DNA from 2 places in the Pseudomonas sp. Emmai genome. Region 2 is predicted to be linked to the other one. Evidence: riboswitches for the same ligand, from Rfam matches in the RefSeq annotation. Region 2 holds a riboswitch; the other holds the start of a gene.
The links. Region 2 has a riboswitch for cobalamin ahead of ACY4LX_RS16265 (CbtB domain-containing protein). Riboswitches for the same ligand answer to the same signal wherever they lie in the genome.
Positions count from the first base shown of each region.

Region 1: it holds a riboswitch for cobalamin, as region 2 does, so the genes downstream of both, cobO (cob(I)yrinic acid a,c-diamide adenosyltransferase) here and ACY4LX_RS16265 (CbtB domain-containing protein) in region 2, are expected to answer to the same signal.

Region 1 is NZ_CM143685.1:2,207,009-2,218,275, forward strand. It holds gene ACY4LX_RS10000 (AI-2E family transporter) at 1-579, shown strand, start outside; gene hda (DnaA regulatory inactivator Hda) at 810-1,514, shown strand; gene ACY4LX_RS10010 (C40 family peptidase) at 1,729-2,352, shown strand; gene ACY4LX_RS10015 (C40 family peptidase) at 2,517-3,056, shown strand; gene ACY4LX_RS10020 (O-methyltransferase) at 3,078-3,725, shown strand; gene ACY4LX_RS10025 (PQQ-dependent sugar dehydrogenase) at 3,799-5,112, opposite strand; gene ACY4LX_RS10030 (hypothetical protein) at 5,179-5,763, opposite strand; cobalamin riboswitch at 5,917-6,147, shown strand; gene cobO (cob(I)yrinic acid a,c-diamide adenosyltransferase) at 6,229-6,840, shown strand; gene ACY4LX_RS10040 (cobyrinate a,c-diamide synthase) at 6,837-8,132, shown strand; gene bluB (5,6-dimethylbenzimidazole synthase) at 8,129-8,785, shown strand; gene cbiB (adenosylcobinamide-phosphate synthase CbiB) at 8,782-9,690, shown strand; gene cobD (threonine-phosphate decarboxylase CobD) at 9,683-10,675, shown strand; gene ACY4LX_RS10060 (cobyric acid synthase) at 10,672-11,267, shown strand, end outside.
Region 2 is NZ_CM143685.1:3,542,715-3,553,981, reverse strand. It holds gene cobN (cobaltochelatase subunit CobN) at 1-1,442, opposite strand, end outside; gene cobW (cobalamin biosynthesis protein CobW) at 1,446-2,510, opposite strand; cobalamin riboswitch at 2,607-2,821, opposite strand; cobalamin riboswitch at 3,079-3,307, shown strand; gene ACY4LX_RS16265 (CbtB domain-containing protein) at 3,428-3,622, shown strand; gene ACY4LX_RS16260 (CbtA family protein) at 3,634-4,341, shown strand; gene ACY4LX_RS16255 (cobalamin biosynthesis protein) at 4,338-4,751, shown strand; gene cobM (precorrin-4 C(11)-methyltransferase) at 4,847-5,593, shown strand; gene nfuA (Fe-S biogenesis protein NfuA) at 5,681-6,265, opposite strand; gene ACY4LX_RS16240 (acyltransferase family protein) at 6,323-7,357, opposite strand; gene ACY4LX_RS16235 (fatty acid cis/trans isomerase) at 7,534-9,819, opposite strand; gene metH (methionine synthase) at 9,975-11,267, shown strand, end outside.

The sequences.
Region 1 (11,267 bases), 1.3 Mb from region 2:
TTCTACCTGCTGCGCGATTGGGACCTGATGATGGCGAAGATCCGCAGCCTGCTACCCCGTGATCGCGAAGAACGCGTGGTGACCCTGGCCGGCGAATGCCATGAAGTGCTCGGGGCGTTTGTGCGCGGACAGTTGCTGGTGATGCTGGCGCTGGGCGTGATCTATGCCGCCGGTTTGATGCTGCTCGGGCTGGAGCTGGGGCTGTTGATCGGCCTGATTGCCGGTTTGGCGGCAATCGTGCCGTACATGGGCTTTGTCATCGGCATTGGCGCGGCGCTGATCGCTGGACTGTTCCAGTTCCATGGCGATCTCTACCCGATGCTCGGCATTGTCGCGGTGTTCATGGTCGGGCAGGCGCTGGAAGGCATGGTGCTCACGCCATTGCTGGTCGGCGACCGGATCGGTCTGCACCCGGTGGCGGTGATTTTCGCGATTCTGGCCGGTGGCGAGCTGTTCGGCTTTACCGGCGTGCTGCTGGCGTTGCCGGTGGCGGCGGTGATCATGGTGCTGGTGCGCCATCTACATGATTTGTATAAAGATTCGGATGTGTACAGCGGGGTCGACGAACCCGAGCTGTAAAGTCGTCTGATCCCCCATGACGGGCGGCCTGGTTTCCTGCCAGGCTGGCCCGATTCCCTCCGGTGGCTGTCACATGCACCGCCAAAGAAACTGCCATAAAACCAGTGCATTAACGCAAACCTTTGATTTTGCTTGTGGTCTGCCGCATTGTGCGGGCTGCCCCACGGGTATAAACTTCGCAAACTTTACACAGAGGCCACTAACGGTTCCTTTGGAACTGTTCAGTCAGCATGAAACCGATTCAGCTGCCCCTAGGTGTGCGTCTGCGTGATGACGCTACCTTTATCAATTACTACCCAGGCGCCAATGCCGCTGCACTCGGCTATGTCGAGCGGCTATGCGAAGCCGACGCCGGCTGGACCGAAAGCCTGATTTACCTCTGGGGCAAGGACGGGGTAGGGCGCACGCACTTGTTGCAGGCGGCATGCCTGCGCTTCGAGCAGATGGGCGAACCGGCGGTGTATCTGCCGCTGGCTGAGTTGCTGGATCGCGGCATTGAAATCCTCGACAACCTCGAACAATACGAACTGGTCTGCCTTGATGATCTGCAAGCCGTCGCCGGCCGGGCGGATTGGGAAGAGGCGTTGTTTCACCTGTTCAACCGTCTGCGTGACAGCGGTCGGCGTCTGTTGATTGCCGCTTCGACCTCGCCGCGTGAACTGCCGGTGAAGCTGGCGGATCTCAAATCGCGCCTGACCCTGGCGCTGATCTTCCAGATGCGCCCACTCTCCGACGAAGACAAATTGCGTGCCCTGCAGTTGCGCGCATCCCGTCGCGGTTTGCACCTGACTGACGAAGTCGGGCATTTCATCCTGACTCGCGGCACCCGCAGCATGAGTGCGCTTTTCGAGCTGCTTGAACGTCTCGATCAGGCTTCGCTTCAAGCCCAGCGCAAGCTGACCATCCCCTTCTTGAAAGAAACCCTAGGCTGGTAAATCCGGGGCCTGCAGCGGGTTTTGACATATTCCAGGCGCCAGAAAATCCGCTTTCCTGCAGGGGCGCAGGCTGCGCAAACATTCAAAATGGGCTTAAGCGCTTAGATGTAAACGAGAAACCGAGAAGTCACAAAAAGATCGATTGAATTTGCAAATGAGGTTGATAGCGGGCATAGTCTCGGCTTCTTTACAACTATCAGCCACGGTCGTGCCCATGCTAAATCGCTTCGCACCCCTCGTGCCTCTCGCACTCGTCACCCTGTTGTTCGGTTGCGCTGCTCACTCTCCAGTGTCCCAGCAGGCGCCTCAACAGCAGGTTAAAAACTCTGTTACCGCCCAATCTTCCGTTCTTTATCAGGAAGAGGTGGCCACCGAAAAGGAACTGGCAGACTTCGCCGATGGCAAGTCCTACCAGCTTCCGGTTCTGGCCGACAGCATCCTCGAACGTGGCATGTCCCTGATCGGTACTCGTTACCGTTTCGGCGGTACCTCTGAAGCCGGTTTCGACTGCAGCGGTTTCATCGGCTATCTGTTTCGTGAAGAGGCCGGCATGAACCTGCCGCGCTCCACTCGCGAAATGATCAACGTGGACGCCCCTCTGGTGTCGCGCAACAACCTGAAGCCTGGCGACTTGCTGTTCTTCGCCACCAACGGTCGTCGCGGTCGCGTCAGTCACGCCGGTATCTACCTCGGTGATGACCAGTTCATCCACTCCAGCAGCCGCAAAAGCGGTGGCGTGCGGGTCGATAACCTGGGCGACAGCTACTGGAGCAAGACCTTCATCGAAGCCAAGCGCGCACTCGCGATGGCTCCGACCGTGGTCACTGCTCGCAAGTAAGCACACTTTATGTAAGGCGAACTTAAAGTCTTACTTGAAGTTTGGCGCATAGGCGCTAGAATCCTGATCTATTATTGATGGCAAACCGCCTGCGCCCAGCGCAGGCGGTTTTCTTTTCTGTCCTTCCGACAGAAAAAGCCGCAGCCCGATCAGGTGTTTTGCTTATGACAATGTCAGCCCGCCTCACCCTGATGTTCTTCGCAGCGCTGCTCAGCGGCTGCGCCAGCCGCACACCACCGCCATCTGCGCCCGTGGTTCGCGCGCCGATTGTTTTCAGTGCCGCCCAATCATTCTCGCCTGAAGCCGAAGACGTGTTGTTCCGCGCCTTGGGCCTGGTGGGCACGCCGTATCGCTGGGGCGGCAACACGCCGGATTCCGGGTTCGATTGCAGCGGCCTGATCGGTTACGTCTACCGTGACGTCACCGGCATTTCCCTGCCGCGCACCACCCGCGAGATGATCAGCATGCAAGCGGCCAATGTCGGCAAGGAAGGCCTGCAAACCGGCGACCTGATCTTCTTCGCCACCAACGGCGGCTCCCAAGTCAGCCACGCCGGAATTTATGTCGGTGAAGGCCGCTTCGTCCACGCCCCGGCCACCGGCGGCACGGTGAAGCTCGACAGCTTGTCCAAAGCCTATTGGCAGAAAGCCTACCTGAGCGCCAAACGCGTCTTGCAACCTGAGCACCTGGCGCGTAATCAGTAATTTTCCCGGCAAGAGGTTGTCATGACCGCTCGCACGCTCAATCTCGACGATTCCCTCTATAGCTACCTGCTCGACGTTTCCCTCAGGGAAACGCCGCTGCTCAAGCGTTTGCGCGATGAAACCCAGGCGCTGCCCACGGCGCGCTGGCAGGTAGCGCCGGAGCAGGGGCAGTTCCTCGCCTTGCTGGTCAAGCTCACCGGCGCCCGGCGTTTGCTGGAAGTGGGCACCTTCACCGGTTACAGCGCCTTGTGCATGGCGGCGGCGCTGCCGGATGACGGCTCGCTGATCTGTTGCGATATCCCTGGCGACTACAACGCCACGGCCGTGCGTTACTGGCAGGAGGCAGGCCTGGCCGAGCGCATCGACCTGCGCCTGGCGCCAGCGCTGGAAACCCTTGCGCAACTGTCAGGGCCGTTTGACCTGATCTTCATCGATGCCGACAAGGCCAACTACCCGAGTTATCTGGAACACGCCCTGCGTTTATTGCGGGTGGGTGGTTTGGCGGTGTTCGATAACACGTTGTGGAGTGGGCGGGTGCTGGAGAGCAATCCCGACAGTGCGGACACGCGGGCGATTCAAGCGCTGAATCGAGCCTTGAAGGGGGACGCACGAGTGGATTTGTCGTTATTGCCGATTGGCGATGGATTGACGCTGTGCCGCAAACGGTAAGTGTCTGTTGAAAAATCGCAGCCTTCGGCAGCTTCCACAATGGATTGCCGAAGACTGCGATTTTTTTTGCTGTTTATTTAACTGCCGAAACCCGCCACACCTTGTTCCCCACATCGTCCGCCACCAGCAAGTCCCCCTGCTGATCGATCACCACACCCACCGGCCGGCCCAAGGCGTTTTCGTCCTTGTCGAGGAACCCGGTCAGCACATCCACCGGCGCCCCGGTCGGTTTGCCCGCCGTGAACGGTACGAAAATCACTTTATAGCCGCTGTGCGGTTTGCGGTTCCACGAGCCGTGCTGGCCGACGAAAGCGCCGTTGGTAAACGGTGCCGGCAACTTGCTGCCTTCGGCAAAGGTAAAGCCCAGCGAGGCGGTGTGCGGGCCGACGGCGTAGTCCGGGGCGATGGCTTTGGCCACCAGGTCCGGGTTCTGCGGCTCGACGCGCACATCGACGTGCTGCCCGTAATAGCTGAACGGCCAGCCATAGAAGGCGCCGTCCTTGACCGAGGTGATGTAGTCCGGCACCAGGTCGCTGCCGATTTCATCGCGCTCGTTGACCGATGTCCACAGCGCACCGCTATTCGGTTCCCAGCCCATGCCGTTGGGGTTGCGCAGGCCGGAGGCGAAGATTCGGTGGTTGCCGGTGGCGCGGTCGACTTCCCAGATCGCCGCGCGACCTTCTTCCTTGTCCAGGCCGTTTTCGCCGACGTTACTGTTGGAGCCCACGGTCACGTACAGCTTGCTCCCGTCCTTGCTGGCGATGACGTTCTTGGTCCAGTGGTGATTCAGCGTGCCGCCCGGCAGGTCGATGACCTTCATGGGCTCTGACTTGATCGCCGTATCGCCGGTTTCATAGTGAAAACGCAGCAAACGATCGGTGTCGGCGACGTACAGGTCATTGCCGACCAGGGTCATGCCGAACGGCGAGTTGAGGTTTTCCAGGAACACCGTACGGGTTTCGGCCACGCCATCGTGGTCCTTGTCCCGCAGCAGCGTGATGCGGTTGGGGCTCGGCACGGCGGCACCGGCGCGACCCATGACTTTCTTCATCACCCAGCCGCGAATGCCTGTGCCGTCATCGGGCTTGGGCGGCGCGTTGGTTTCGGCCACCAGCACATCGCCGTTGGGCAGCACGTAAAGCCAGCGCGGGTGATCGAGATTTTCGGCAAACGCCGCCACCTGCGTGCCGGCTGCAGCGGTGGGTTTGGCACCGGCCGGCCAGCCGATCGCCGGGGCGATGTTCACCGTCGGGATCAGGGTTTTATTCGGTTCTGGCAACTTGGGCGAAGGGCCGGTGCCGTCCGTGACTTGCAGGCTGGAATGCTCGCCGCAGGCAACAAGCCCTCCGGCGAGCGCAATGACGAAAACGAGCTGGGGCTTGCGCATGCTGATCTTCCCTATGAATGCACTGTTTAATCATAGAGAAGTAAAAAAGCGCGATGGTTCAACCCGTCAACCACGGGCCTCTTTGAACAGCACGGCGATACCGGGGTGATAGTGGCCGGCTTCGTTGCGCAATTTGCGGTAGGCGTAGGGGAAATACCAGGCCACGGCGCAGGTGTGTTCCTTTTGCAGGTCGTCGACCATGTCCTGGAGTTCTTCCGGGGTCGCGCTTTGCTGGGCCTTTTGCGGGGCGACGAACAGGCAGCCGAGTTTCAGGTCGCTGGCGTAGCTGATGCGCTTGGCGTCGCTGGTGATATCGACCAGGGCTTGTGTCAGGTTCAGGCTGTTGACCTTGGGCCAGCGCTGGGTCGTCTGGAGGTAAGCACGTTCGTCGCTGGTGGCGATAAACAGGTCGGCGCGGGCATTGCGTTCGCCTTCTTCGACCTGCTTGCGGGTCGGCGTTTGTTGCAGCGTGACCATTTCCGCCATCCAGGCCGCCGCCGACAGCAGGCTGAGGTTGGCCTTTTCGTCAAACCAGTACGGCGTATCGTTGTCGCCGCGCACGGCGTTGTAGCGGTCGATACAGTCAAACCAGCGTTCCAGCAGCGGGCGCAGGAATTCCAGCTTCGGATTGCTGATGATCATGCCTTGCATGTGGCTCACCCTTGTTATTGTGTTGTGAGATGTGGCTCTTTGATATCATCGCTGAGCCTGTGGCACAAGAATAGCGGCAGATAATTGATCGACGGCAGTTATTCGCCCAGTGGCGTCCCGGCTTTAATTGACGCTCCACCCCCAACCCTCTAACCTTCGCGGCTTGTTTCAGGTGCTCTGTGGCTGCGGTCGACAGAGTGAAACAGGGAAACCGGTGAGTGATTTGCCCCACGTGTGCACAATCACGATCCCGGCGCTGCCCCCGCAACGGTAAATGAGTGAAAAACTGCGCCTAGAGCCACTGTGTTGAAAAACATGGGAAGGCGCGCAGTCCGGTGCAAACCGCTCATGAGCCCGGAGACCGGCCTGATCCATCCAGCGGCATCACGGTGGGCGATGCCAGGCTTCTTGCCGTCTATTCTTGTGCCTGCCCGCCGTTATCCAGCCTCAACGGAGAGCTCCCCCATGACTGATACCCCCGATCGTGACGAACGCCACCTGGCGCGCATGCAGCGCAAAAAAGCCGTGATTGACGAACGCATCGCCAACTCGCCGAACGAATGCGGCCTGCTGCTGGTGCTGACCGGCAACGGCAAAGGCAAAAGCAGCTCGGCCTTCGGCATGCTCGCCCGGTCCATGGGCCACGGCATGCAGTGCGGCGTGGTGCAGTTCATCAAGGGGCGTAACAGCACCGGCGAAGAGCTGTTCTTCCGCCGCTTCCCGGAGCAAGTGCGCTTTCATGTGATGGGCGAGGGCTTCACCTGGGAAACCCAGGACCGTCAGCGTGACATCGCCGCCGCCGAAGCCGCGTGGGAAGTGTCCCGCGAGCTGCTGCGCGATCCGTCGATCGGCCTGGTGGTGCTGGATGAGCTGAACATCGCCCTCAAGCACGGCTACCTCGATCTCGATCAAGTGCTCAGCGACTTGCAGGCCCGCCCGCCGATGCAGCACGTGGTGGTCACCGGTCGCGGCGCCAAGCCGGAGATGATCGAGCTGGCCGACACCGTCACCGACATGGGCGTGATCAAGCACGCGTTCCAGGCCGGGATCAAAGCGCAAAAAGGCGTCGAATTGTGAGTCAACCCCGTCACTGCCCGGCAGTACTGATTGCTGCGCCGGCCTCCGGCCAGGGCAAGACCACCGTCACCGCCGCGCTGGCCCGGTTGCATCGCAATCAGGGGCGTAAAGTGCGCGTGTTCAAATGCGGCCCGGACTTCCTCGACCCGATGATCCTCGAGCGTGCCAGCGGTGCGCCGGTGTATCAACTGGACATGTGGATGGTTGGCGAGCAGGACAGTCGTCGGCTGTTGTGGGAAGCGGCGGGTGAAGCCGACCTGATCCTGATCGAAGGCGTGATGGGTTTGTTCGACGGTACGCCGTCCAGCGCTGACCTGGCGCGGCATTTCGGCGTGCCGGTGCTCGGCGTGATCGACGGCACCGCCATGGCTCAGACCTTTGGCGCTTTGGCGTTGGGCTTGGCGAAGTATCAACCGGACTTGCCGTTTGCCGGCGTCCTGGCCAACCGCGTCGGCACCTTGCGTCACGCACAATTGCTCGAAGGCAGCCTCACCGAAGGCCTGCGTTGGTACGGCGCGCTGTCCCGGGAAACCGGGATCGAATTGCCCAGCCGTCACCTCGGTCTGGTCCAGGCCAGCGAGTTGAACGACCTCGATCTGCGCCTTGATGCCGCTGCCGATGCGTTGGCCAGCAGTTGCGAGGTAGCGCTGCCACCCGCTGTCGAATTCGCCGCCCCGGACGTGATCACCGCTGAACCGTTACTCAAAGGCGTGCGCATCGCCGTGGCCCGTGACGAAGCGTTTGCCTTCACCTACGGCGCCAGCCTGGATCTACTGCGGGCGATGGGTGCCGAGCTGGTGTTCTTCTCGCCGATCCGCGATACCCAATTGCCGGAGGCTGACAGCCTGTACCTGCCGGGTGGTTATCCGGAACTGCACCATGTGGCGCTGGCGCAGAACACTTCGATGCTGAGCGCAATCCGTGCGCACCATCAAGCAGGTAAACCCTTGCTCGCCGAATGCGGCGGCATGTTGTACCTGCTCGATTCCTTGACCGATGTCGAAGGCACCCGCGCGGAACTGGTCGGCTTGCTGGCCGGGGACGCCGTGATGCAAAAGCGTCTGGCCGCGTTGGCGTTGCAAGCCGTGGAACTGCCTGAGGGCTTGTTGCGCGGGCACACCTATCACCATTCGTTGACCAGCACCGAGCTGGAGCCGATTGCCCGGGGCCTGAGCCCCAACGGCGGGCGCGGGGCCGAAGCGGTTTATCGGGACGGGCGCATGACCGCTTCCTACGTGCACTTTTATTTCCCGTCCAACCCGCAAGCGATGGCGGCGTTGTTCAAGCCATGAAGCCAGAGGATCTTGCGTTCAGCGCGGCTGAGCGCGCGGCGGTCTACCGCGCCATCGGCGAACGTCGCGACATGCGTCACTTCAGCGGCGGCACCGTCGAACCCGAACTCCTGCGGCGCCTGCTCGAAGCCGCGCACCAGGCGCCCAGCGTCGGCCTTATGCAGCCGTGGCGCTTTATCCGCATCAGCGATAAAGCTCTACGCGGGCAGATCCAGCAACTGGTGGAAGAAGAACGCATCCGCACCGCCGAAGCCCTCGGCGAGCGCACCGATGAATTCATGAAGCTCAAGGTCGAAGGCATCAACGACTGCGCCGAAGTGCTGGTCGCCGCGCTGATGGACGACCGCGAGCGCCACATCTTCGGCCGTCGCACCTTGCCGGAAATGGACATGGCCTCGCTGTCCTGCGCGATCCAGAACCTGTGGCTGGCGTCCCGCGCCGAAGGATTAGGCATGGGCTGGGTGTCGTTGTTCGAGCCGCAAGCCCTGGCCGACCTGCTGGGTTTGCCCGCCGGTGCCAAGCCGTTGGCTGTGTTGTGCCTGGGCCCGGTCAAGGCCTTCTATCCGGCGCCGATGCTGGTGCTCGAAGGCTGGGCGCAGGCGCGTCCGCTCAGTGAGCTGCTGTACGAAAATTATTGGGGAGTGAGTCAATGAGTGTGGCGTTGTTGAGTGTCGCCGCCGTGGCGCTGGATGCGCTGCTGGGTGAACCCAAACGCTGGCATCCGCTGGTGGCGTTCGGTGGTTTTGCCGATCGCATCGAGCAACGATTCAACTCCGGTGGCCGCGGCTGGCGCAGTCATGGCGTCACCGCGTGGGTGATCGCGGTATTGCCACTGACCCTGTTGGCCACGGCGCTTTCATGGGCGCCTTATGTTGGTTGGCTGGTGGAAATCCTGGCGCTGTATTGCGCCCTCGGCATGCGCAGCCTCGGCGAACACGTCGAGCCGGTGGCCAAGGCCCTGCGCAGCGATGATCTGGAAGAAGCGCGCAAACGCGTAGGGTATCTGGTCAGCCGCCAGACCAGCGAACTGGATAAAACCGAAGTCGCCCGCGCCGCCACCGAATCCGTCCTGGAAAACGGCAGCGACGCGGTATTCGCCGCGCTGTTCTGGTTTGCGGTGGCCGGTGCGCCGGGCGTGGTGCTCTATCGTCTGAGCAACACCCTCGACGCCATGTGGGGCTATCGCAACGAACGTTTCGAACGCTTCGGCTGGGCGGCGGCGAAGATCGACGACGTCCTCAACTACATTCCTGCACGCCTGGTGGCGTTGACCTACGCGCTGCTGGGTAAAACCCGACTCGCACTGAAATGCTGGCGCACTCAAGGCCCGACCTGGGACAGCCCGAACGCCGGCCCCGTGATGGCGGCCGGTGCCGGGGCGCTGGGGGTCGAGCTGGGCGGGGCGGCGATTTATCACGGCGAACTGCATCAGCGTCCACAACTGGGCGAAGGCCCGGCGGCGGATGCCGACTCCATCGACCGTGGCTGGCAATTGGTCCAGCGCGGCGTATGGTTATGGCTGCTGATTCTCTGCGTGGGAGCTGAATTCTATGCTTGAGCACGGTGGCCGGTTGCGCAAGGCGGCGCTTGAATACGGCATCGCCGAAGCCGATTGGCTCGACCTCTCCAGCGGTCTGGCGCCGTGGCCGTTTCCGATCCCGGAGATTCCGCTGCGGGCCTGGGCGCGACTGCCGGAAACCGATGACGGTCTGGAGCAGGCCGCTTGCGATTATTACGGCGCCGCGCAAGTGCTGCCGGTGGCCGGTTCGCAAATGGCGATCCAGTTGCTGCCGCGTTTGCGTCGGGCCGGCAAGGTCGGCGTGCTGTCGCCGTGTTACGCCGAACATGCCGAAGCCTGGCGGCGCAATGGTTACATCGTGCGCGAAGTGCTGGAGCAGGAAGTCGACTTCTTTCTCGACCGCCTCGATGTGCTGGTGGTGGTCAACCCGAACAACCCGACGGGCCTGAGCCTGAGCCCGAGTCGCCTGCTCGACTGGCACTCGCGGCTGGCCCAGCGCGGCGGCTGGCTGGTGGTGGACGAAGCGTTCATGGATAACACGCCGCAGCTGAGCATCGCGCCGTTTGCCAATCAGGTCGGTTTGATCGTGTTGCGCTCCTTCGGCAAGTTTTTCGGTCTCGCCGGGGTGCGGCTGGGCTTTGTCCTGGCCGAGCGCAAATTGCTTAAATTGCTGGCCGAGCAAGTCGGACCTTGGGCCGTCAGCGGCCCGACCCGAGTGCTGGGTCAAGCCTGTTTGCAAGACACCGAAGGCCATGCCCGGCAACGGCTGCGCAGTGATGAGGCCAGTCAGCGTTTGGCCGCGTTGCTGGAGCGCTACGACCTCAAACCCCAGGGTGGTTGCGCCTTGTTTCAATGGCTGATCACCGAACGCGCCGAAGAGCTGCACGAATTCATGGCCCGGCGCGGCATCCTGCTGCGGTTGTTCACGAACAACAGCAGCCTGCGTTTCGGCCTGCCCGCCGATGCCGCCGAAGAAGCCCGTCTCGAACAAGCGCTGCAAGCCTTCGCCAAGGAAAGCCAATGACTACGTTGATGGTGCAGGGCACCACGTCCGACGCCGGTAAAAGCACGCTGGTGACGGCGTTGTGTCGCTGGGTTACGCGTCATGGCGTCAGTGTCGTGCCGTTCAAGCCGCAGAACATGGCGTTGAACAGCGCCGTGACTGCCGACGGTGGCGAGATCGGTCGCGCCCAAGCGGTGCAGGCCCAGGCCGCCAATCTGGAGCCGCACACCGACATGAACCCGGTACTGCTCAAACCCAACAGCGATACCGGCGCCCAAGTGATCATCCATGGCCGCGCCGTCACCACCATGAACGCCGTGGCCTATCACGATTACAAAGCCATCGCGATGCAAGCGGTGCTGGCCTCCCACGAACGGCTGAGCGCGGCATATCCGGTGGTGATGGTCGAAGGTGCGGGCTCGCCGGCGGAGATCAATCTGCGGGCCGGCGACATCGCCAACATGGGCTTTGCCGAAGCGGTGGATTGCCCGGTGGTGCTGATCGCCGACATCAATCGCGGCGGGGTTTTCGCCCATTTGGTCGGCACGCTGGAGCTGCTGTCGCCCAGCGAGCAGGCGCGGGTCAAAGGTTTCATCATCAACCGTTTTCGCGG
Region 2 (11,267 bases):
GGCGCCCCCCAACGCTCCAGCACCGCTTGGCGGTTGGCTTCGGGCAGTGCGTTGAACATCAGGTCGTAATCGACCAGCGCCAGGCTTTGCATGCACGGGCGCTGGTCGAGGGTGTCGAGGTCGTTGCTGACGCCGCCAAGCAACTGCTGGATCAACGCGGTGCCGCTGTCCGGCAACTCGGCGGGCAGCGGATAACCTTCGTTATGCAACGCACGCAGGATATTCAGCGCCGCCGCCGGGGTGTCGAGGCCGACGCCGTTACCGATGCGACCATCGCGGGTCGGGTAGTTGGCCAGGATCAGCGCGATGCGTTTTTCGCCGTTGGGCACCCGCGCCAGATCGATCCAGCGCCGCGCCAGTTCGGCGACGAAGTCCATGCGCTCCGGTTGCGGCCGGTAGCAGACCACATCGGACTGACTGCGCTCGCTGCGCCAGGCCAGGTCCTTGAAGCTGATCGGCCGGCTGATGATCCGCCCGTCGAGTTCCGGCAGCGCGATGTGCATCGCCAGATCCCGCGGGCCGAGGCCCTGTTCGCTGGCGCGCCAGCCGGGTTCGTTGTCCTGGGCGCAAATCGCCTGAATGACGGGAATGTTGCGGCGAAACGGTCGCAAATGCGGCGCTTCGGGGCTGGATTGGGCGAAACCGGTGGTGTTCAAAATCACCGCCGCCTGCACTTCATCCAACAGGTCCTCGACCACCGTCAGGCAGCCGGGTTCTTTCAAACTGGCCACCGCAATCGGCAACGGGTTCAAACCCGCTGCTTGCAGACGCTGGCAGAAAATATCGATGAAACCGGTGTTCGCCGCCTGCAAATGCGAGCGGTAGAACAGCACCGCCGACACCGGTTGATCAGCCTGCCAGTCGGCTTGCCAATCGCTCAGGTCTGCGGGGCTTTTTTTCGGGTGGTAGATCGCGGTGCGCGGCAGGGTTTGTGGCTCGGCCCAGGCGTAGTCCCGGTCCAGCCAGCGACTGGCCAGGCAACGGAAAAAATCCAGGGCATTGCCCATGCCGCCCTGACGCAGAAACTGCCAGAGGCGATCACGGTCTTCAGCGCCCACGGTGCTCAAGTCGCTGAGTTCCGGGTCCGGGCGGTCATCGCCGGGCACCAGGATCAGTTGCACGCCGCGTTCGGACAGCTCGACCAGCCGCTCGACACCGTAACGCCAATAGGCGATGCCGCCGTGCAGCGAGATCAGAATCACCTTGGCGTGGCGCAGCACTTCATCGACGTACAAATCCACCGACGCGTGATTCTGCACCTGCATCGGATTGGCCAGGCGCACGCTCGGGTAGTCGTCGGGCAACTGCTGCGCGGCTTCGGCGAGCAGCGCGAGGCTGGAGTCGCCGCTGCACAGGATCACCAGCTCGGCGGGGGTTTGTCCAAGGTCGGCAATGTTGTCATCCGACACGAAACCGCCGGGCTGGGTCCTGAGCAGGTGCATGGCTTAAACGCTGAGCGCGGCGCGCAGTTGCGCTTCGAGTTGCGCGGCGTCCAATTCCTGGCCGATCAACACCAGACGGGTGGTGCGCGCTTCATCGGCGCCCCACTGACGGTCGAAGTGCTTGTCAAAACGCGTGCCCACGCCCTGGATCAACAGGCGCATCGGTTTGTTCGGGATCGCGGCGAAACCTTTAACGCGCAGGATGCCGTGCTTGACCACCAGTTGCGTCAGCGCGTCCATCAGCAGGCTTTCGTCGGCTTGGGGCAGTTCGATGGAGATGGAATCGAAGGCGTCATGATCGTGGTCGTCATCGCCGTCACCGTGGTGGTGATCGTGGTGGCTGTGACGGCTGTCGATGTGTTCTTCGGAGCCGGCACCGAGGCCGATCAGCACGTCCAGTGGTACGCGGCCGCTGCTGGCTTCGATGACTTTGACCGCTGGCGGCAGTTCTTCGGCGACTTCCAGGCGTACGCGGGCCAGGTCTTCCGGGCTGATCAGGTCGGCCTTGTTGAGGATCACGAGGTCGGCGCTGGCGAGTTGGTCGGCGAACAGTTCGTGCAGGGGCGATTCGTGGTCCAGGTTCGGGTCGAGTTTGCGCTGGGCATCGACTTGATCCGGGAACGCGGCGAAGGTGCCGGCGGCGACGGCCGGGCTGTCGACCACGGTGATGACCGCGTCAACCGTGCAGGCGCTGCGGATTTCCGGCCACTGGAAGGCTTGTACCAGGGGTTTTGGCAGGGCCAGGCCCGAGGTTTCGATCAGGATGTGGTCGAGGTCGCCGCGACGGGCGACCAATTCGCGCATCACCGGGAAGAATTCTTCCTGGACGGTGCAGCACAGGCAGCCGTTGGCCAGTTCGTAGACGCGGCCGTTGGCTTCTTCTTCGGTGCAGCCGATGGAGCACTGCTTGAGGATTTCGCCGTCGATGCCCAGCTCGCCAAACTCGTTGACGATCACCGCGATGCGGCGACCCTGGGCGTTGTCCAGCATGTGGCGCAGCAAGGTGGTTTTGCCCGAGCCGAGGAAGCCGGTAACGATGGTGACGGGGAGTTTGGCCAGTGTTTTCATCGGATGCCCTTTGGCAAGGTGGCGGGCATACGGGACGACAACCGCGGCGATGAATGCGCGGAAGATTTCGCCACCGGATCACCCCGCCCGGTTGTAGTGAGAATTCGTTTCGAGGCAGGTCTCCTGGCTTCCAGTGCGCCGGCCTTGGTGGCCTGGCATTCGCTGCGCCTTCCCGCGAACCCTTTGGACAGGGCTTGCAGTGGCGTGGCAGCGAACATCACCGTTCACAGTTGCGGGGGCAGCCGCGGCATCGACCGCGTTCCCTTCTTAGCTTCGGCAGACGCCGAAGAACCTCGAAAGCGCAAGGCTACGCATCGGTTGGGGGCGGGTCAACGTCTGCGGGGTGATGATCGTTCCCACGCCCTGCGTGGGAATGCCTCAACGGACGCTCCGCGTTCGGCTTTCGATGGGGACGCGGAGCGTCCAGGGCTGCATTCCTTTGCTGCGCGTGGGAACGATCAACAGGACGGCGGCGCTCGTGTAGGAGCGAGGCTTGCCCGCGAAGGCAGCGACTCGGTCTTTAACTGAGAACCCCTGCCAATTGACTCCCCCGCCCCGCCCATGCTCTCCTGTGCGCCTTGTTACGGGTGCCCTTCACAGGGTGAAACGGGAAACCGGTGAATCATGTGCTTTACTCTAAAGTCATGTCAGTCCGGTGCTGCCCCCGCAACGGTAAGCGAGCGAAGAATCAGATCCACTGTGCCGGCAGTTCGGCATGGGAAGGCGATTCTTGCAGGTTTCGGTGCAAGCCCAAGCCCCTCGTGAGCCCGGAGACCGGCCCGCAACACAAAGTGACCACTACGATCACTGAATAACAAACCCGCGGTGGGCGGGCGCTGTTCGAACCTTTGCGCACCCTATGCGCAAGGGTCTTTCATGCGCTCTATTCACCCGCTGACAGACCAGAGGGAAGCGCCATGTCGATCATCAGCAGCACCGACCACAGCAGCACCGCCAGCAGCACCACAACCCTGAGCCAACGCCTGACCGCCGCCGTATGCGCGTCGATCCTGGGTGCGTGCCTGGTGTATTTCGCCGGTTTCTCGCACATCGAAGCGGTGCACAACGCCGCCCACGATACCCGTCACAGCTCCGCGTTCCCGTGCCATTGAGACCTGCCGACATGTTCAAGCGTATTGCGCAAACCGCAGGTTTCACCGGGTTGCTGGCCGCCCTGTTGTTGACCCTGCTGCAAAGTTTCTGGGTTGCTCCGCTGATTCTTCAGGCGGAAACCTATGAAAAATCCGAGCCTGCGGCCGTGGTTGCTCACGAGCACACCGACGGCGCCATGGCTGCTCACACTCACGACGCCGAAGCCTGGGAGCCGGAAGACGGCTGGCAGCGCGTGCTGTCCACCACGGGCGGTAACCTGGTGGTCGCCGTCGGATTCGCGTTGATGCTCGCTGGTCTCTACACCCTGCGCGCGCCGACCAAAACCGCTCAGGGCCTGCTTTGGGGCTTGGCGGGCTACGCGACCTTCGTACTGGCGCCGACCCTCGGCCTGCCACCGGAATTGCCGGGCACGGCCGCCGCCGACCTGGCACAACGGCAGATCTGGTGGGTTGGCACCGCCGCCTCCACCGCGGTCGGCATCGCGCTGATCGTGTTCAGCCGCCACTGGCTGATGAAGATCCTCGGCGTGGCGATCCTCGCGGTTCCGCATGTGATTGGCGCACCGCAACCGGAAGTGCACTCGATGCTGGCCCCTGAAGCCCTGGAATCGCAGTTCAAAATCGCTTCGCAGTTGACCAACGTGGTGTTCTGGCTGGCCTTGGGCCTGATCAGCGCCTGGTTGTTCCGCCGCAAAAGCGATGGCCAATCCCACGCATGACTGACACCCGCACAGCGCCGACGCTAGTGGTCGGCCTGGGCTGCCAGCGCGGCTGTCCCGCCAGCACGCTGCGGGCGCTGCTCGATCAGGCACTGCAGGCGCATCAAATCGAACTTCGGCAGATCAAGGCGTTGGCCAGTATCGACTTGAAGCGTGATGAGCCTGGCCTGATCGAGTTGGCCGCGCAGTTGGGGCTGGAATTGATGTATTTCAGCAGTGAGCAATTGGCCGGTTATCAGCCGCAACTCAGCCATCAATCGCAGATCGCGTTCGAACGCACCGGCTGTTACGGCGTCGCGGAAAGCGCCGCCCTGGCCCTGGCTGAACACCTGGCCCAGGCCCCGGCGAAGCTGCTGATTTCACGACAGAAATACGCCCAGGCCACGCTCGCATTGGCCTGTGCTGCCTGAAATCCCCGATAATCCCCGCCTCGATCATGAGCAATCTTCATCTGAAGCCTTGCCCAAGCCCTTTTTCTGACAGCTCTTTATTTTAGGAACGGATGATGACCGTCTACTTCATTGGCGCAGGTCCCGGCGACCCGGAACTGATCACCGTCAAAGGCCAACGGCTGATTCGCAGCTGCCCGGTAATCATCTACGCCGGTTCGCTGGTGCCGGCGGCCGTGCTGGAAGGCCACCGGGCCGGCACGGTGGTCAACAGCGCCGAGTTGCACCTGGAACAGATCATTGAATTGATCAAGACCGCTCACGCCAAGGGGCAGGATGTGGCGCGGGTGCATTCTGGCGATCCGAGTTTGTATGGCGCGATTGGTGAGCAGATTCGCTACCTGCGTGAACTCGATATTGCGTTTGAAATCATTCCCGGCGTCACAGCGACATCGGCTTGCGCGGCGCTATTGGGTGCCGAACTGACGTTGCCGGATATCTCGCAAAGCGTAATCCTCACCCGTTACGCCGACAAGACGTCGATGCCGCCCGGTGAAGAACTGGGCAGCCTGGCGCAGCATGGGGCGACCATGGCGATTCATCTGGGGGTCAATCATCTGCAGAAGATCCTCGCAGAATTGCTGCCGCATTACGGCGCGGACTGCCCGATCGCGGTGATTCACCGGGCGACGTGGCCGGATCAGGATTGGGTGGTGGGAACGCTGGAGGACATTGCCGCGAAGGTTGAAGCCAAGGGGTTTCGGCGTACGGCGTTGATTCTGGTGGGGCGTGTGTTGGGGAGTGATGCGTTTAGTGAGTCGTCGCTTTATCGCGCTGGGCATGCGCATTTGTACCGCCCGTAAGATAATCGTCCCCACGCTCTGCGTGGGAACGATCATAAAAAAAACGGCGCTCACGGGGCGCCGTTTTTTTATGTCGCAGCGAACACCTTAGTAGTAGGCGTTTTCTTTCTGCGTGTGGTCAGTCACGTCGCGAACACCCTTGAGCTCGGGAATGCGTTCGAGCAAGGTGCGCTCGATGCCTTCGCGCAAGGTGACGTCTGCCTGGCCGCAGCCCTGGCAACCACCACCGAACTTGAGGACGGCGATGCCGTCTTCGACCACATCGATCAGGCTGACCTGACCGCCGTGGCTCGCGAGCCCCGGGTTGATCTCGGTTTGCAGGTAGTAGTTGATGCGCTCGTTGACCGGGCTGTCGGCGTTGACCATCGGTACTTTGGCGTTTGGTGCCTTAATGGTCAGCTGGCCGCCCATGCGGTCGGTGGCGTAGTCGACCACCGCGTCGTCCAGGAAAGCTTCGCTGAACGAATCGATGTACGCGGTGAAGCTTTTGAGCCCCAACGCGGTGTCTTCAGGTTTTTCTTCGCCCGGCTTGCAGTAGGCAATGCAGGTTTCGGCGTACTGGGTGCCAGGCTGGGTGATGAAGACGCGGATGCCGATGCCTGGGGTGTTCTGCTTGGAGAGCAGATCTGCCAGATAATCGTGGGCGGCGTCAGTGATGGTAATAGCGGTCATGGAAACTCCTCGCAGGCTTGGGCGCAGTTTACGCCAATCATCGCGCGGCACAAAGTCCTAGTATTTTTGTCGGGAAAGCGCCGGTACGGGTTGAGCAACCGTTTCGCCGTCAATCCGGGCTTTAAGCCACCGATAGCTGCGTTTTTCCACCCATTCGTAACTTGCCCAGGAACCCAGGCCGATGGTCGCCGCGCAAACGGTGAACATCACGTAGGGATTCACGCCATAACGCTGTGCGACAAATCCACCGGCGGACAGCACCAGCACATGCATCAGGTACACCGAGTAGGAACAATTACCGAGCAGTTCGAACACCCGGTTGTGCTCGACATAGCGTTCCAGCGAGATGCACGCCATCACCAGCACGGCACTTGGCAAGCCCCATGCCAGGAATCGAGGCTCCGGGGCCAGGTGATAAATGGTCAACAACGCGCCCACAATCCCCAGCAACGGCAGGTATAACCCCGGTTTGATCCAGCCCCGGCGATAAACCATGCCAAGGGCAATCCCCAGCAAAAACTCATAAACGATGTCCGAACGGTAGAACTCGCTGACCCAGCCATAACCGGTCCAGGCCTGGCACACCGCGAACAGCAGCGCCGCGACGATCCATAACCGCCAGTGCAGACGGAACAGTAACGCCCAGCCGAACAACAGGTAAAACAGCATTTCGTAGTTCAACGTCCAGCCGACGTTGAGGGTCGGATAAATCCCATAGCCGCCGGGATTCTCCGTAGGAATAAACAATAGCGACAGCAGGAAATGCGACCAATCGACCGTCTGATCCGGCAACACCGGTCTGGCGAATACGACCACCAACGCCATCAGCGCGGTATACAGCCAATACGCCGGGACGATGCGAAACAGCCGATACAACAGGAATCGCGCCGGCGGCAGGGATTTGCCCTCGGTGGACAGGAAAATCACCAGCCCACTGATGACAAAGAACACATCGACCCCCACTGCGCCCTTGTCGATAAACGCCTGCCCCACCGGCCCACGAGCGTGGAAGTCGAAGAAAATCTGCATGAAATGGTGGCCGACCACCGCCCAGGCCGCGATGAAGCGCAGGGCTTGTACCGACATCAACATCAACCGCCCTCCCGTCAAATCACCGCATAGTCCTTCTAGGAGCGAAGCTTGCTTGCGAAAGCGGCGTGTCAGTCGACATCAATGTTGAATGTGACGGCCTCTTCGCGAGCAAGCTTTGCTCCTACAGGGGATTGGCGGCATTACAGGTGGGACACCGGACGCTGTTCAAAGGTCGATCAAAGATTCTCGTACCGGTTCATGTCCAGCACGCCCTCTTCCACCGGGTCGGTTTCGTGAACGTACTGGCTCAGATCATGGAAGTAGAACCAGAACTGCGGATGACTGCGCCGAATCCCCCAGCGCTCGACAATCTTCTCGAAGCGATGGGCATCCTTGGCGTTCTCCATCGCATCCACAAACGCCGGCACCTGATCCGCCGGGATGTTGAACATGAAGTTCGGGTAGCTGCTGAGCACGCCCGGGTAAATGGTCAATGTGTCGAGCCCTGGCTGATAACGCAGGGACTCGCCGAGCAGGAACGCCACGTTGCTGTGGGCACGGTTGCGCAGCAGGCTGTAGATCTCGCGTTTACCGCTAGCCGATTCGATGCGCAACATGGTCGCTTCCGGCAACTGATCAATCACCTTCAACCCCGCCGCCGGCCGCGACGTCAGGCGACTCAGGGCCTGTTCGGCGTTCTGCAACGCCGGGTCGATGTTCGGCCGCGAGCAATAGGCACCGTCGCAACGGTTGATCGGATCGGGCTTGGCATTGAGTTCGCCGTAACGGCCCAGCAACTGCATCGCAAAGTCGCGTTTCGGGTCTTTTTCGTCGAGTTTCAGCGCGGTGGGCTTGTCGTTGTCGATGGCCTCGTAATCCAGCCACATCTTGAATTTGCCGCCGCTCTGGTACCAATCGTCGAGGTAGTCGCCCCGGGAATCGGCGGGCATCAGGCGCAGGAAATTTTGCTCGGCACCGTTGCGGATCAGGTCGAAATACAGGCGTGTCTGGGCCTGGTGGGAGACGTTGCCGAACACATCGAAGTTGACCGCCAACTGGTAATAGGTGCGTTCCAGCAGCGGGAAGTCGAACAGCCAGATAGTTTGCGGCACGTCACCGATCAGGCCCTTGTTCACCGAGGCGCTGTCGAAGTGGCGGAAGATCGTCAGCAGCGCGTTGTCATTGCCCGCCCACAACGTCGACCAGCTCGGCGCCGGCGCATCGGCGTAGCTGTCCCGGCGCAGGGCTTCGTATTCGTTGCGCTTGTCGCGGTAGTCGCGCCACAGGCTCAGGACGCTGCCGACATCGTCGTTCTGCCCCGGCATCGCCAGCAACGGCGTGGCCTGGCCGCGGTAGTTCGGGTCGATGATATAGAGGTCATGCTCCGGGGCCTGGAACAGCGCCCAGAAGTGGTCGCGGATCACGTCGGTGGCGATCTGACCCCGGCACACCGGGCCACGAATAAAGGTGCGCACGAAGTATTCGGCGTTATCCAGCATGAATTGATAGCGCGCCTGAGCCGGGATCGCCTCGAACGTGGTGAACGGATTGGCCCGCCGCTCCGGGCCATAACCCGGCAAGGCGTTGACCTGCCAGTTGCCACTGAAGAACAGGCTTTTGACCCGCGACAGCTTCGCGGCGCTGAGCGGATAGGTGATGTGAGTCTTCTGCACGATCACCCCTTGCACTGGCCACAAGCGGTAATAAACCTGGGTGCCCGGATCGTCGTTCGGGCGGCGGGTGTTGATCAGGTCGATCGGCTGGCCGGTCGGCGTGCGCGAACGCACCCACTGGAAGAAATGCCCCGGCTCGCCATCCTTGAAATAGATGTGCGCCAGGAACCAATGTTCGAACAACCAGCGCCCCACCAGACTGCCACGAGAGCCGGGCGCGTTTAGCAGGTTCTCCCATTGCACCACCTGCAAGGCTTCCTGCGCGGACGGCACCAGGCCTTGTTCATCAATCGGCGCCCCGGAAGCGAGCCAGCGCTGCAATGTCTGGTATTGCTGATCGGTCAGGCCGGTCACCGCCAGCGGCATGCCTTCCTTCGGGTGCGCGCCGGCATAACCGTCGAACTCCGCCGGCATGGCGCACATGTTTTCCCGGTTCAGGCCCAGCACGATGTCTTCCGGCAACTTGGCGTTGGGGGTCAGCGGAGTTTTGTGGCCCAGTTCCAGCATCCGCGCCATCAACGCCGCCTGGCTGCCTTGGGCGTCGAGCACTGAATAGAAGTCCTTGTGCTGCCACGCCAGTTTGCCAAACGCGTCATAAAACAGCCGGGTCGGCGCGGCGGCCACGCTGCGTTCGCCGTCGTAGACCGGAATCTTGGTCGCGCCACGGGCCGCCCCTTCGCCACTGCCCAGGTTGAGCTGACAGGCGGAGTCGTAGCAGGCGTGGCAGGCCACGCACTTTTCGGTGAAGATCGGTTGGATGTCACGGGTGTAAGAGATTTCGGGACTTTGCGCAGCGGCGCCCCAGCTTGATAGCAGCAACAAAATGCTGACAACGACGCGATACGACATATCCCTGGTCCCGATCATGAAAAAACGCCGCGATTCTACCGGGCTACCACCGCCACCAACATGAGCGATATTCATGCAAAACCTTGGCATGCTCTAAAAGCGCACAGGTTTGCTATTATCCCGGCCCTTCGTCATGGTCTTTCCGAGTAGTCCAAATGTCCGATCGCAGTGTTCGCCTTCAAGCTCTCAAGCACGCCCTCAAAGAGCGCATCCTGATTCTCGACGGTGGCATGGGCACGATGATCCAGAGCTACAAGCTCGAAGAGCAGGATTACCGTGGCAAACGCTTCGCCGACTGGCCGAGCGATGTGAAAGGCAACAACGACCTGTTGGTGTTGACGCGCCCGGACGTGATCGGCTCGATTGAGAAAGCCTACCTGGATGCCGGCGCCGACATCCTCGAAACCAACACCTTCAACGCCACCCAGGTGTCCCTCGCCGACTACGGCATGCAAGGCCTGGCGTATGAGTTAAACGTAGAAGGCGCGCGCCTGGCCCGCAAGGTCGCCGACGCCAAGACCCTGGAAACCCCGGAGAAGCCGCGTTTCGTCGCGGGCGTGATCGGGCCGACCAGCCGCACCTGCTCGCTGTCGCCGGACGTGAACAACCCCGGCTACCGCAACGTGACCTTCGATGAACTGGTGGAAAACTACACCGAGGCCACCAAAGGCCTGATCGAAGGTGGGGCCGACCTGATCCTGATCGAAACCATTTTCGACACCCTTAACGCCAAAGCCGCGATCTTCGCTGTGCAGGGGGTTTTCGAAGAGCTCGGCATCGAACTGCCGATCATGATTTCCGGCACCATCACCGACGCCTCCGGCCGCACCCTGTCGGGTCAGACCACTGAAGCGTTCTGGAACTCCGTGGCCCACGCCAAGCCGATTTCGGTGGGCCTGAACTGCGCCCTCGGCGCCAGCGAGTTGCGTCCGTACCTGGAAGAGCTGTCGAACAAGGCCGACACCCACGTCTCGGCGCACCCGAACGCCGGCCTGCCGAACGAATTCGGCGAGTACGACGAACTGCCGGCGCAAACCGCCAAGGTCATCGAGGAATTCGCTCAAAGCGGCTTCCTCAACATCGTCGGCGGTTGCTGCGGCACCACGCCGGGCCACATCGAAGCCATCGCCAAAGCCGTGGCCGGTTACGCACCGCGGGTGATTCCGGAAATTCCGAAGGCCTGCCGCCTGTCGGGCCTGGAGCCGTTCACCATCGATCGCAACTCGTTGTTCATCAACGTCGGCGAGCGCACCAACATCACCGGCTCGGCCAAATTCGCCCGCCTGATCCGTGAAGACAACTACACCGAAGCCCTGGAAGTCGCCCTGCAACAGGTCGAAGCCGGCGCCCAGGTGATCGACATCAACATGGACGAAGGGATGCTCGATTCGAAGAAGGCCATGGTGACCTTCCTCAATCTGATTGCCGGTGAGCCGGACATCTCCCGC